One region of the Pediococcus sp. genome, then DNA from elsewhere that is predicted to be linked to it. Evidence: predicted binding sites of a transcription regulator. Region 1 holds the regulator's gene; the other holds the start of a gene.

Evidence for each region. The regulator CtsR, encoded in region 1, represses protease genes until heat stress. The targets are predictions, from matches to a motif close to TTGGTCAAAAAAGGTCAAANA.
Region 2: a site for CtsR is predicted at 2,861-2,881, ahead of clpP (ATP-dependent Clp endopeptidase proteolytic subunit ClpP). Genes of this name have one in related genera too.

Annotation. Positions count from the first base shown of each region.
Region 1 covers NZ_DOEM01000007.1:101,365-108,585, forward strand. Annotated here, with positions in the region: gene rpoB (DNA-directed RNA polymerase subunit beta) at 1-767, opposite strand, end outside; gene DD627_RS02535 (ATP-dependent Clp protease ATP-binding subunit) at 1,022-3,505, opposite strand; gene DD627_RS02540 (CtsR family transcriptional regulator) at 3,525-3,992, opposite strand; tRNA gene DD627_RS02545 (tRNA-Pro) at 4,274-4,347, opposite strand; tRNA gene DD627_RS02550 (tRNA-Pro) at 4,415-4,488, opposite strand; tRNA gene DD627_RS02555 (tRNA-Arg) at 4,620-4,693, opposite strand; tRNA gene DD627_RS02560 (tRNA-Leu) at 4,706-4,791, opposite strand; tRNA gene DD627_RS02565 (tRNA-Gly) at 4,824-4,895, opposite strand; tRNA gene DD627_RS02570 (tRNA-Thr) at 4,907-4,979, opposite strand; tRNA gene DD627_RS02575 (tRNA-Leu) at 5,007-5,088, opposite strand; tRNA gene DD627_RS02580 (tRNA-Lys) at 5,107-5,179, opposite strand; tRNA gene DD627_RS02585 (tRNA-Val) at 5,183-5,255, opposite strand; gene serS (serine--tRNA ligase) at 5,380-6,657, opposite strand; gene DD627_RS02595 (deoxynucleoside kinase) at 6,941-7,221, opposite strand, start outside.
Region 2 covers NZ_DOEM01000010.1:31,371-38,591, reverse strand. Annotated here, with positions in the region: gene rapZ (RNase adapter RapZ) at 1-182, shown strand, start outside; gene mgfK (gluconeogenesis morphogenetic factor MgfK) at 179-1,189, shown strand; gene whiA (DNA-binding protein WhiA) at 1,213-2,142, shown strand; gene clpP (ATP-dependent Clp endopeptidase proteolytic subunit ClpP) at 2,194-2,787, opposite strand; gene DD627_RS03395 (KxYKxGKxW signal peptide domain-containing protein) at 3,247-3,495, shown strand; gene DD627_RS03390 (MucBP domain-containing protein) at 3,526-6,036, shown strand; tRNA gene DD627_RS03385 (tRNA-Arg) at 6,266-6,337, opposite strand; gene rpoN (RNA polymerase factor sigma-54) at 6,404-7,221, shown strand, end outside.

The DNA.
Region 1 (7,221 bases):
GAACTATCCGCAGTTTTAGGTTCACCTGGGCGGAGACGTTCGTAAATATCCTTCAAGGACTCTTCAACACGAGAATCCTCAGAATTTTTATGAACATCTTTGTCCAAAGTATTATCTAAACTATCTGTTTGACCCAACATATCAACGATTTCTTCATCAGATCCGAACCCAAGAGCTCGAACTAATTCAGTCATCGGAATTTTACGAGTTCGGTCAATTCGTACATATGCAATGTTCTTTGCATCTGTTTCGTATTCTAACCAAGCTCCACGATTAGGAATAACTGTTGTGCCCCAAATATCTCGGCCGTTTTTGTCAGCTTCCTTAGTGTAATAAACACCAGGTGAACGAACTAACTGAGAAACGATAACCCGTTCTGCACCATTAATAATGAACGTACCTTGTTCTGTCATTAATGGAAAATCACCAAAGAAAACATCCTGAGATTTAATTTCGCCAGTTTCATGATTTGTTAAACGCAAAGTAACGTGCAAAGGTGCTGAGTAATTTGCTTCATGCTCACGCGCCTCATCCACTGTATACTTTGGTTCTAATAATTGATAATCCACGTATTCCAGTGAAAGATTTCCGGCAAAATCGTCGATTGGCATAATGTCATCGAACATGTCTTTCAATCCTTCATCAAGGAACCACTGGTATGAATTACTTTGAATCTCAATCAAGTTAGGAAGTTCCAGCACTTCTTTAATCCGCGCGTAACTTCTACGGGTTCGGTGCTTACCGTACTTTACCAAATGTCCTGCCAAGTTATTCACCTCTCTAAAATATTCCGCAAACGGCCTTTTACATTACAGTTTGATTACATTTCACAAATTGCACTGTTTTTTGGCAAAAAAAAACCAAAAATAGCTCTTAAATTTGATAGCTATTTTTGCTTTTTTATGAAAAGCGCCACGGACAATAGATCGCAACGCTCCATTTCATTCACAGTTACAAACAAAGTTAATAATACTCAATTTGTTATCATCTGTCAAACATTAAAACTGTAAATTTATTTAATTTAAGCTGTTGGCTGTTTTGAATCCGGCTTTGGATTTTTAACGGCCACCTGAATCTTACCATGACGAGCACCAACAGTGATATTATCACCAATTTTAGCCTGTCCTGACAACATTAATTCACTTAGTTTATCTTCAACTTTGGTTTGGAACGCACGGCGAATTGGTCGTGCCCCATATTCAGGATCGAAACCAGCTTCCGCCACCGCATCAATCGCCGCTGGTGTAATTTTGACTGTCATACCCTGATCTGCAACTCGTTTCAAAATCTGACGAGCCATCAATTTCACAATTTTATGAAGTTGTGGACGGGTCAAAGAGTGGAAGATAATGGTTTCGTCAATCCGGTTTAAGAATTCAGGTCGGAAGCTTTGTTTGAGCACTTCGCGAATCTTGGCCGACATTGCCGTATAATCCTGACTTGCATCCTTGGCACCAAAACCAACTGATTTTTCATCTCGCAATGCTGTGGCACCCAAGTTAGAAGTCATGATTAAAATAGTGTTTCTAAAATCAACTTTTCGCCCTTTAGAGTCAGTTAGATAACCATCGTCCAAAACTTGTAACAAAATGTTAAACACATCCGGATGGGCCTTTTCAACTTCATCAAATAACACAACCGAATAAGGTTTTTGACGAACACGTTCCGTTAATTGGCCGCCTTCATCGTACCCAACATAACCGGGGGCAGACCCAATCAAACGACTAGTACTATAACGTTCCATGTATTCAGACATATCAATTCGAATCATGTTATCTTCAGAACCAAACATAGCTTCGGCCAACGCTTTGGCCAATTCAGTTTTCCCGACTCCAGTTGGGCCCAAGAACATAAACGAACCAATTGGACGACCTGGATCTTTCAAGCCACTTCGTGCACGTCGAATTGCTCTGGAAACTGCTGACACCGCTTCTTCTTGACCAATAACACGTTTATGCAGAATAGATTCAAGATTAACTAAACGTTCACTTTCAGTCTTTTGCAACTGGGTTAATGGCACACCTGTCCACTCAGAGACCACTTGTGCCACGTCCTCAGCAGTTTCTTGAAGTTGATATTTTGGCTTTGCATCATCAGCTGTAGCAGTAGCCTTAGCTTTTTCAATTTTGGCACGCAGCTTTTCTTCCTTAACCCGAACCTTTTGAGCTTCCTCAAAATTCTGGTCCTCAATAGCAGCTTCTTTGGCATCCGTTAACTCTTGTAATTTACTTTCAGAAGTTGATTTCTCAGTTTTGCCCATTTGGTCAATTCGTACTTTAGCAGCAGCTTCATCCATTAAATCAATGGCCTTATCTGGTAAAAAGCGGTCACTAATATAACGATCAGAAAGTTCGACCGCTTGTTTGATCGCATCATCAGTAATTTCAACATGATGGTGTTCCTCATATTTACCGCGTAAGCCTCGTAGAATCTGAACAGATTCTTCAGGGGTTGGTTCATCTACTTCAACTTTAGCAAAACGGCGTTCTAAGGCTGCATCAGTTTCGATATATTTTTGATATTCATTAAGCGTTGTGGCCCCAATTGTTTGGAGTTCACCGCGTGCTAAAGCAGGCTTCAAAATATTCGAAGCATCAATTGCACCTTCAGCACCACCAGCACCGATTAATGTGTGTAATTCATCAATAAACAAGACAATGTGTTTATCTTCATGAATTTCATCAATAACTTTTTTCAAACGGTCTTCAAATTCGCCACGATACTTGGTTCCGGCGACTAGCGATCCCATGTCAAGCATCATCAATCGCTTGTTAGCTAAGTCATCCGGCACATTACCATCAATCATACGTTGTGCAAGTCCCTCAGCAATTGCTGTTTTACCAACGCCGGGTTCACCGATTAAAACCGGATTGTTTTTAGTTCGGCGACTCAAAATCTGAATCACACGTTTAACTTCTTTTTCGCGGCCAATCACAGGATCAATTTGACCCTCTTGTGCCATTTGAGTCATGTCACGCGCAACTGAATCCAATGTTGGCGTGCCTTTTGGCTTAGCTCCTCGACTATTTTGCGCTTGGTTTTGCCGTAGCTGTGCCGAAGCACTAACGCCTAACTTACGTAAAATAACTTTGCGAGTTTGGCTAAGATCCATGTCCAAACTAATTAAAATTCGTGAAGACAGAATATTTTCGTCACTTAATAAAGCAAGCAACAAATGTTCCGTTCCTATTTTTGCTGCACCTAACCGCTTGGCTTCATCCCCAGCAGCCGCTAAAACTTCTTTGGCTTTTGGTGAATATGGCAAATAATCGTTTGCACCCACATTTTTCAAAGTGCCATAACCAGTAAAACGTTCAATTTCTTCTACAATATCAGTTTCAGTTACTGAAAATTGTTGAAAAACTTTATAGGCAATACCATTCTTTTCGATTGCTAGGGCCAACAGTAAATGTTCTGTTCCAACTGCTTGGTGCTTAAAACGTTTAGCTTGTTCTTGTGAAATAGCCAGCACGTTTTTGGCACTTGGTGTAAATAAGTTATCCATGCTAACACCCTACTTTCTTTTAACTCTCATACCTTAAGTGATTTAAAATGCCGATTAAAATTCTTGCTCGCAACTGATTTTCCATATCCCGATCGTTAATCGCTAGTGTCTTCTTATCAATTGCTGCTAAAATCAGGTTTCCTTCTCGTTTGTTAATGACGTCGTCTTCATACAAACTTTTGACAATGGAAAGGGCATCACGTTGATTGATGGATTCACCAATCACTTGAATAAGTGTATCCAAAACATCCAAATCATCAAGTAATTTGACTTTTTCAATGCGAATATAGCCACCGCCACCCCGTTTACTTTCCACGACATAGCCATTTTGAATGGTGAAGCGGGTTTTAATAACGTAATTTATTTGAGACGGCACAACATCAAACAAATCAGCAATTTCCGAGCGTCGAATCTCAATTTCTTCCGAGTCCGCTAAAATCTGTTTTAAATATTTTTCAATGATATCGGAAATATTCTGACCTTGCATTTCGCACACCCTTTCTTGCATCTTTGACTAATGTTGACTTTCATTATACGAAACTCTTCATAAAAAGCAAAGTTTTTTGTACTGAGGCCGACACTTGATGATTAAAACTTAAAAATAGTGGTCATCAGGTGAACAATTTAGAGATATTCAATCATTTTTGAAATGGACCTTTTAATTTTTTGATTAAACTTTGTACTATTGTAAACTTTGTACTATTGTAATGTAGCATTTTATAAAAAGAGAAGCATCAAATCGGCTGATTTGATGCTTCTCTTCATAAATCGGGAAAACAGGATTCGAACCTGCGACCCCCACGTCCCGAACGTGGTGCTCTACCAAGCTGAGCTACTTCCCGTTATTGGTAAATAACTTTAAGTGGGTAATTCTCCGTAAATGCACTTTTCCACCGTCTAAGTGCGTAATCGGGAAGACAGGATTCGAACCTGCGACCCCCTGGTCCCAAACCAGGTGCTCTACCAAGCTGAGCTACTTCCCGTTTGTTCTTAAATCCACACATTGTTGCTAAAATACTCCTAAACGTAAAATGCCAACTAGTAAACGAATTACAGTTGGCATTTTATGTTTTTTTCAGTCAATCTGTCAATAAACAGTTAATCCTGAAGGGGATGCACCCAGTAGGAGTCGAACCTACAACCTTCTGATTCGTAGTCAGACACTCTATCCAATTGCGCTATGGGTGCTTATTTTAAAAATGCCGAGGACCGGGATCGAACCGGTACGGTCATCACTGACCGCAGGATTTTAAGTCCTGTGCGTCTGCCAATTCCGCCACCCCGGCAAATATATGTGTGCTTGTAGTGAAAACTACAAAGCGGAAGACGAGATTCGAACTCGCGACCCCCACCATGGCAAGGTGATGTTCTACCACTGAACTACTTCCGCATAGTTGCTAATGCCGACTAGAGGATTCGAACCTCCGACCTCCTGTTTACAAAACAGATGCTCTGCCAACTGAGCTAAGTCGGCTAATTAATACAGAATATTAATTAGAAGTGCGGGCGAAGGGACTCGAACCCTTACATCTTTCGATACAAGAACCTAAATCTTGCGCGTCTGCCAATTCCGCCACGCCCGCAATGCTTATATTTGTAAATGAGCCGTGGCAGCCTCGAACTGCCGACCCTCTGATTAAAAGTCAGATGCTCTACCAACTGAGCTAACGGCTCAAATGGAGGATACAGGGCTCGAACCTGTGACCCTCTGCTTGTAAGGCAGACGCTCTCCCAACTGAGCTAATCCTCCATCAAACGACAACTACATAATATTATCATTGACCCCTACCAATTGTCAATAAATTTTTGTAGTTGTCGTAAAATATCCACTATGAATTATATTTGATCCTTTCCTAGTATCACCCAGTTCACAGCTACTTTGTAATTTTTGTCACACCACCCATATAGGGTACTAAAACGTCGGGGATGGTAACTGATCCATCTTCGTTTTGATAATTTTCAAGAATAGCAGCCACTGTTCGCCCAACTGCTAATCCAGAACCATTCAAAGTGTGCACATATTGTAATTTGCCATTTTCATCTCGATAACGAATTTGAGCCCGACGAGCCTGAAAATCTGTACAATTTGAACAACTCGAAATCTCACGATACATGTTTTGAGCTGGAATCCAAACTTCCAAGTCATGCGTCATCGCAGCAGTAAAACTCATATCACTCGTTGTTAAGGTAATCACATGGTATGGCAATTTCAATAATTTCAGTAAACTTTCTGCCTGATTAGTCAACTTTTCAAGTTCGTTCCATGAATTTTCAGGTTTTGTAAACTTAACCATTTCCACCTTGTTGAATTGATGCATCCGAATCAACCCACGCGTATCACGGCCAGCACTCCCCGCTTCAGAACGAAATGCAGGTGATAAAGCTGTTTCATTAATTGGTAAATCATCCCCATCCAAAATTTCATTGCGATGGAAGTTAACCAATGGTACTTCAGCAGTTGGAATTAAAGTTAATTCACTATCTTGAATCTCATAGCCGGCATGATTTTCCTTAAACTTAGGGAATTGGCCTGTTCCATACATTGACTCATCATTCACCATGTAGGGCGTAATCATTTCCGTATAACCAGCTTTATCATTTTGATCTAAGAAAAAGTTATAAACCGCCCGTTCCAGCTTAGCACCCATGCCAATATAATAAACAAACCGACTGCCTGATACCTTGGCTGCTCTTTCAAAATCTAAAATGCCTAAATCTTCACCAATGTCCCAATGTGCTTTTGGTTTAAACGTGAATTTACGAGGTTTACCCACTTTGCGTAATTCCACACTGCCTTCTTCGGTCAAACTGATTGGGACATCTTGGTTAGGAATGTTTGGTAAATGAGCTGCCATATCCTGAACTTGTTCAGTCAATGTTTGCAATTGGGCATCAAGTTCCTTGATCTCGCCACTTACTTTGCGCATTTCAGTAATTTTGTCATTGGCATCTTCTTTTTGACGTTTCAATAACGAAATTTGGTCTGAAACCTCGTTACGCGTCTTTTTGAGTGTTTCACTTTCGACGATTAAGTCCCGACGTTTTTGATCCACGTCCAATAATTTTTCAATTTCTTTTGGATCAATACCGCGTGTCCCTAAACGTTCTTTTACGAAATCTGTATTTGTGCGAATATTTTTTAAATCTAACATTTTCATGTCCTCCTTCAATTTTGTATACATAATAAAAAGACCTAATCATCCCATTAATTGGGACGAAAAGGTCTTTTTCGCGGTACCACCCAAGTTTGCTGTTACCAGCACCCTTAATTGGAGTTTAACGACCGCAGCCGTGTGAAATTACTCACCCGTTTTAATCCACCGGAGTTTCGATTGATAGCTTTCACTAACTCTATCTCGCTTTAAATCTACTTTATGTGAATCTACGTTTATTTATTAATAACCTAATCATAACCGAAACTAATCCAATAGACAACTAAATTTCAGCAATTTTTTGATCAATTGTTTGAATTACTTTTTGACGTGCCTGTGGATCTTCCACAAAATCAAACTGATCCCCATCAATTTGAATCTTTGGACTCTCATTATAATTGTCATACCACTCACTATAACGATCATTCAAGTCACGATAATACTCATATAAACTAGGATCATTATCAATCTGTTCATATGAGCGACCACGATTTTTGATCCGTTCCAACATTGTATCAAACGAAATGTTGATATCAATTAACAAATCAGGATTCTTTTGATAAT
Region 2 (7,221 bases), on a different contig from region 1:
TCATGCCGGGGTATCAAAAAGAAGGCAAATCAACGGTTACGATTGCCATCGGGTGTACCGGTGGGCAACATCGATCAGTTGCCATAGCTCAAAGAATAGCTGATGATCTAACTGCTGATTATACTGTTCATGTTCAACATCGGGATGTGAATAAACGAAAGGAAACTGTGAACCGGTCATGACAAAGAGACAAGCAGCAAAAAACCGTCCTAAGTTTGTGGTGATTGGTGGCGGAACGGGCTTGCCCGTTATACTTAAGAGTTTAAAAAAACAAAATGCTGATATTACTGCGGTGGTTACCGTGGCTGATGATGGGGGGTCATCTGGCGTCATTCGAAATTATGTAAACGTTGTGCCGCCTGGTGATATTCGAAATGTTATTGTGGCCCTTTCTGACTTACCAAAATTGGAATTAGATATTTTTCAGTATCGTTTTAAAAGCAATGATAGCTTTTTGTCAGGCCATGCGATTGGTAACTTGATTATTGCAGCCTTGTCAGAAATGAAGTCTGGTGTTTTTACAGCAGTGCAAGAACTTTCTGAAATGATGAAAGTCGATGGGCACATTTACCCGGCTTCAAACGAACCATTAGTTTTGCATGCTGAATTTACTGATGGGACACAATTAGCAGGTGAGTCAGAAATTACGGCGGCGCACAAAACCATCAAACGGGTTTGGGTTGAGCCAACTTCTTGGAATGCTGACGAAAAGCCACATGCCGTTCAGGAAGCCATTGATGCCATTTTAGATGCTGATGAAATCATTTTAGGCCCCGGCAGTTTGTTTACCAGTATTTTGCCCAATCTTATGATTTCAAATATCGGGGATGCAGTCCTAAAAACTAAAGCTGAAGTTATCTATATTTGCAATATTATGACGCAAAAAGGTGAGACTGATAACTTTACGGATTCTGACCATGTCGCAGTTTTGAACCGCCATTTAGGTCAAAACTTTGTGGATACCGTTTTGGTAAACACGGCAAAAGTGCCTGACGATTATATGGACTATAATCGTTATGATGAATATTCGACACAAGTTCGGCCTGATTTTAAAGGATTACGTGCCCAAAATTGTCGAGTTGTTTCAGATAACTTTTTGTGTTTACGTGATCATGGCGCGTTTCATGATGGGGATCGGGTTGCAGAAGAATTATTAAACGTTGCGGGTAATCCTAAGGCCTGTAATTAAATTTTGTGAAGGGAGGGATTTTCGTGTCTTATGCGAGTGAAGTAAAAAAGGAATTAACGGGGATTAAGGTACATCAACAAAACGCAAAAGCAGAGTTAATGGCGTTGATTCGTATGAATGGATCAATTAATTTGGCCCATCATCAATTAGTTCTGAGCGTTCAAACCGAAAATCCTGCCATTGCGCGCAGAATTTATGCACTGTTAAAGGATTTTTATTCCGTTGAGGGTGAACTAATTGTTCGACGCAAAATGAAATTGAAGAAAAACAATTTGTACATTGTGCGTTTAATGACAAGGTCCCAGGCAATTTTAGAGGATTTGTCAATTTTGGCCGATGGTTATCAAATTAATGAAAAGGTTCCGGATGGTTTATTAACGACGGAAGGCGAAATCCGCTCATATTTACGTGGTGCTTTTTTGGCGGGAGGCTCAGTTAATAACCCAGAGACTAGTCGGTATCATTTGGAAATTTATTCTCTTTACGAAACTCACAATGCCATGATTATGGACTGGATGAACCGTTATGATTTGAATGCTCGAGCGACAGAAAGGCGAAGTGGTTACATTGTTTATCTGAAAGAGGCAGAGCAAATCGCTAATTTCTTGTCTTTAATTGGAGCAACAAATTCAATGCTGAAATTTGAAGACATTCGGATTTTGCGTGACATGCGCAATTCTGTAAATCGACTGGTAAATTGTGAAAATGCCAATTTATCCAAAGTAGCCAATGCATCCAGTAAGCAAATTAACAATATCAGATATATTGATGAGGTTGTTGGTATCAATAGTTTGCCACCCAAACTGCAAGAGGTCGCTGAGGCTAGGTTGGCCAATCAAGAAGTGAGTTTAAAGGAATTAGGAGAATTAATTCCGAGTGGTGCAATTTCTAAGTCAGGTATTAATCATCGATTACGTAAACTCAATGAATATGCAGAAAAATTGCGAGCTTAAACTAAAAAATGGTGTGGATTTTAAAATCCACACCATTTTTGTTTGCTCAGATTACTTTAAATCTGAATTGTTTTGCATAATTGCATCGATCAGACCGTAGTCAACAGCTTCTTGGGCTGTGAAGTAATGATCACGTTCCGTATCGCGATTAATGTTCTTCAAAGGCTGACCAGAATTATCTGCCAAAATTTTGTTCAATTCTTTACGAGTCTTCAAAATTTCAGTTGCTGCAATTTCAATTTCAGTTTGTTGTCCTTGAGCACCACCGGATGGTTGGTGAATCAAAACTTCTGAATGAGGCAATGCGAAACGTTTGCCCTTTGTACCAGAAGAAGCCAGAACACTTGCCATGGATGCTGCCATTCCCATTACAATGGTTTGGACATCGGATTTGATGAACCGCATGGTATCATAAATCGCGAGTCCAGCTGTAACTACACCACCTGGTGAGTTAATGTAAAGATAAATATCTTTATCAGAATCCTGAGCGTCTAGGAATAAAAGCTGGGCAATGATTGAGTTTGCAACATCATCATCAATTGGGCCAGAGAGCATGATGATTCGGTCTTTTAGTAAACGGGAATAAATATCATAAGCACGTTCGCCACGTGATGACTGTTCAATAACTGTTGGAACTAAGTTCATAACTTAGCAACCTCCCTTTAAAATTCATCTTAATTTTATTAGCTCATCGCTAACATGTTTACAGCTTACCGCTATGGTCAAAAAAGGTCAAACAATTTAACTCAACTGAAGAAAAGTTTTTCAACGTAATCGGTTACGCTTCAAAGTCTATAATTTAGCACAAAAATAAGAATTTTGCTACTAGTAAATATTAGGCTAACAGGTAGCACGAAACATGAAATACGGCAGTGGTTACTCATGAAAACTGTATTGATAAATGAGCTGAAATCGAAGTAGATTAAGTATACGAGGGAATTTTTAAAAAATAAATTGAAAAGTTAATTTTTATACACTATAATCAAGTCGTTATAGTACAACATTTATTTAATTGAGTATGTTTGTGTACAAAATAGAATAATGTAAGTGCTATCTTTATTTGAGGTTGATAAATAGGTACATATAAAAAAAGAGGTTAGTGCTATGGCAAAAAGTTCGCGGAAACAACGTGTTGCAAATTATGAGGCAACTACAAAAGAGCATTTTAAGATGTATAAAAAAGGCAAACGCTGGCTAGTGGCTGGCATAGCGGTTCTAAGTTTTGGTACAGGGGTAGTTACTTCGTCTAATGTGCATGCTGATACAAATAATAATGTGATTGAGTCTAGCACGGAAAAAAGTAGTTCATCTAGTGTGACGACTAGCGCCGCAACATCTGAGATAGCAGCTTGATCCGCGGCATCGGATTCAGATAACAGTGGTATGGCAAGGACAGGCGTTTCGTCTGCGGTAACGAATAGTGTGGCGGAAAGTGCGATGTCATCCGGTTCTGTTGCATCCAAAAGTTCAAATACAAGCAATAGCGGCATAGCTTCAAATACTTTAGGTACATCAAGTATGGCATCTCAGAGTTCCGAGGTAGCAAGTGGTGCACCAGTCAGTGAAACGAATGATTCTAGTCAAGCATCAGATGATAGTGTGACACAAAGTAGCAGTAGATTAGGTGCAGAAAGTGCGTCATCGGAAGCAAGTGACCTCACAAATGAGTCAACAGGTAGTGCTGATACGCCAACAACTGATACCACCATCACTGCGGATCAGCAGAAAGCTATTAATAATTTAATTGCTTTAGGAAAAGACAACGGGATTGATTTGTCAAATATAAGTGAATCTAGTTTGCTGGCCGCTGCTTGGGATACTAAAACGAATACGGTAAATTCATACTATACTGATATGTTACCGTTACAGCCAGATTTTGTACTGGCTGCTCTTAAAGGTATGGATGAATCAAACAATTTAAATGCTGTTCAACATACCGGATATGCAGTTAATCCATACAATTATACTGACAAATCTGCAGTAACGGTTGATATTGGTCAAGGAACCATTACAGTAAATAAGTTAAATGGCGTCTCAAGTACAGATGAACAATATACTAGCTTAGCAAATGATGATACGATTACCATTAGTGATTTTTCAGAGATTACTTCGGCAATGGTTAGCAATATTACACAAACTGATGAAAAAATTGTTTTTACTTTAACTAACGAGGGGTTAAACCTGCTCACTAGTGGTAATTTTAGTGCGATTTTGGCTTTTCAGATGGTTAGTGCTGATAATACCGCCGGTTATGTTGAGGTCTTTGGTGTGACTGCACCGATATCAGTGGGCGTTACTGGTATTGCTGATACAGCGAAGAATACTGAAGGCATTGAGGAGACTGGTACAATTGGAACAAATCAACTTTATTATGCAGTTGAGACAGCCTTGGCTAACGACAATCTCCCACAAGATGATAAGTGGAGTAGCAAAACTGGTTCAATTTTATTGCCTAATGGTACTTTAGCTGTTAATTTAAAAGAATTGTCAGGTTTTCAAATTGATTTGACTAAAAATAAATTGATTCCAACAAACTCGATTCCAATTAGTAGTGAATTTTGGACAATTTCTCAGAATAGTGATGGCGACTATATTGCAACATTTACGGGTACTTTTTATAACAATCCGAATCCCGTTAAACCAAGTGAAGCTAATAATTGGCATTTTGGTTATACTCCGGTAGCAGCTGTAGGCATCAGTTATACAGGTGTACCGGCAACCGTAACTGTTCATTATGAAGATGAAAATGGTGTTGCAGTTGCAACTGATGAAGTGTTAACTCAAGGGACTGTATATGGAACCTACAAAGCAGATGCACCAACAATTCCGGGCTATGAAATTGATACGGATACGCCAACTTCTGGAGAGATTACTGACCCTAATCAAGTAGTCACTATTAAGTATATTGCAGATGCACAAACGAGTTATGTGCAGTACGTTGATGACGACAATAATGATGTGCAAGTTGGCGCATTGGTTCCTATTAATGGAACTACTAATGAAACTGTCAATTGGAATACGAGTGACAGTATACCGTCAGGTTATCAACTAGCCGAAAATCAAGTGGCAAATGGTACTTATACTTTTGGCGCAAGTGACAACGCAAATGTGGTAGTTCATTTAGTTCATGTGCATACGATAAGTAATGAAAAGAATACAACTGATACGGTAACTTACGCGGGGATTGATGGGGTGAGTCTCACTAGTAATTCAGTCACAATTCAGTGGACATCTGATACTGACGAGGTAACAAAGGACGTTGTTTGGACAAGTGATGCAAGTACTACAACAATTCAAACCCCTATAATTTCTGGATATTCTCCTGATAAGTCACAGGTAGTCTTTACAAATGTAACTGAAAAAGATGGAGAGCCAGCTAATCAAACGCAGGAAGTTATATATACCGCAACCAATCATGGTTACACAGTGACACCGGTTGATCCAACAGGTAAGCCGATTACAGGGACCACACCTAGTCAAGAAACAGGTGTCACTGGACAACCAGTGACAGTGCCAGATGTACCCGGATATCAGGTAACAGCAATACCTATAATTCCGGATGCTGATTCAGAAGTGAAAGTTGTGTATGTACCTATTTCAAAAAAAATTACACAACATAAAGGTAACAAGCCAAGCTCAAATTTCATTAAGCATTCTTCTACCAAAGCTAACGTAGCGAAAAAACTTGCAGAATCTAGAACGCTTAGCCAAGAAAAAGTGGAACGAACTGCAAAGGTTAAAAGAACCGGTAAAAGTAATAGTGAAACTTCTATTTTGCCTCAAACAGGTGAAAAAGAAACAAATATTTTTGTTCTTATAGGTTATGAACTTCTTATTCTACTTGGCCTTTTTGGGACTTTAGGAAAGCAACGTAAACAGCATAATTTAAAATAGTATTTTTTGAATCTTGGTTCTAAATAATAATCGCTCCATAGGTGATTGGAAATGTCATCTATGGAGCGATTATTTTATCAGTGTCGTTCATTGTTATTCTTGTACCACAATTGGTTTCAGTTGACTTATTATAGTTAGTGTTAAATAATAGATTGAATTATGAACACCCTTTCAATGGTGAAACAGTGCTTGTTTTACAGAATCAATCTAATTTCAGGGTACAAAAAAATGCGCCATGCGGGAGTCGAACCCGCGTTTCGAGAACCGGAATCTCACGTGCGATCCACTACACTAACGGCGCAAATTACCTTTTAATTTTACTGTATTAATATTAAAAACACAAGTTTATTTAATCGAGGTGATTAGTTTGGCGCTTCAACAAGGCCTTCATCAGCAACAAAAACAAGTTCAACGGTTAGCAATGACGCAAACTTTACAACAATCAATCCAGATTCTGCAATACAACGTTGAAGAATTACAAAACTTTTTAAACCAGAAGGCACTTGAGAATCCATTAATCACTGTGACGACTAATCACGATGATTATATGAATAGTTCACGACAAAATTCTTCAAGCCAATCAGTTGATGAAAATTACATGAATCAAATTCCAGATGATACACGTCAGTCACTTTTTGAATATTTATTGGATCAAGTGCATTTAACGATGCGTGACACACCCTTACGTAATTTAGTTTTGTTCTTAATAGAATCCATTGATAATAATGGTTATCTAAAAATGCCAATCGAAGAGGCGATGGAAAAAACTGGGGCTAATAAAGTGGACATTGTCGATGCTGTTACGTTGATTCAACAGCTAGATCCTCCAGGTGTTGGTGCAAAGAATCTTCAAGAATGTTTGCTACTGCAAGCAGAGAATGATGACTGGGCACCAAAGGCGGCAGTAGAAATTCTAAGAGATAACTTTGACGAACTCGCCAATCGAAAATGGCAGGCAATAGCTAAAGAGCAGAATGTGACGCTGGAGGAGATTCAAACTGTATTTGATTACGTGCGCACACTGACTCCTAAACCGGGTGCTTTATTTAATTCGGAAGGTTCGCAATATATTTTTCCGGATCTAATTGTAAAAAATGAAGCAGGAAAGTTAAGCATTTATACATCAAGAGCAGCAAAACCCAAAGTTCATTTTCAAAAAAAATATTTTCAGCAAATGTTGCAACG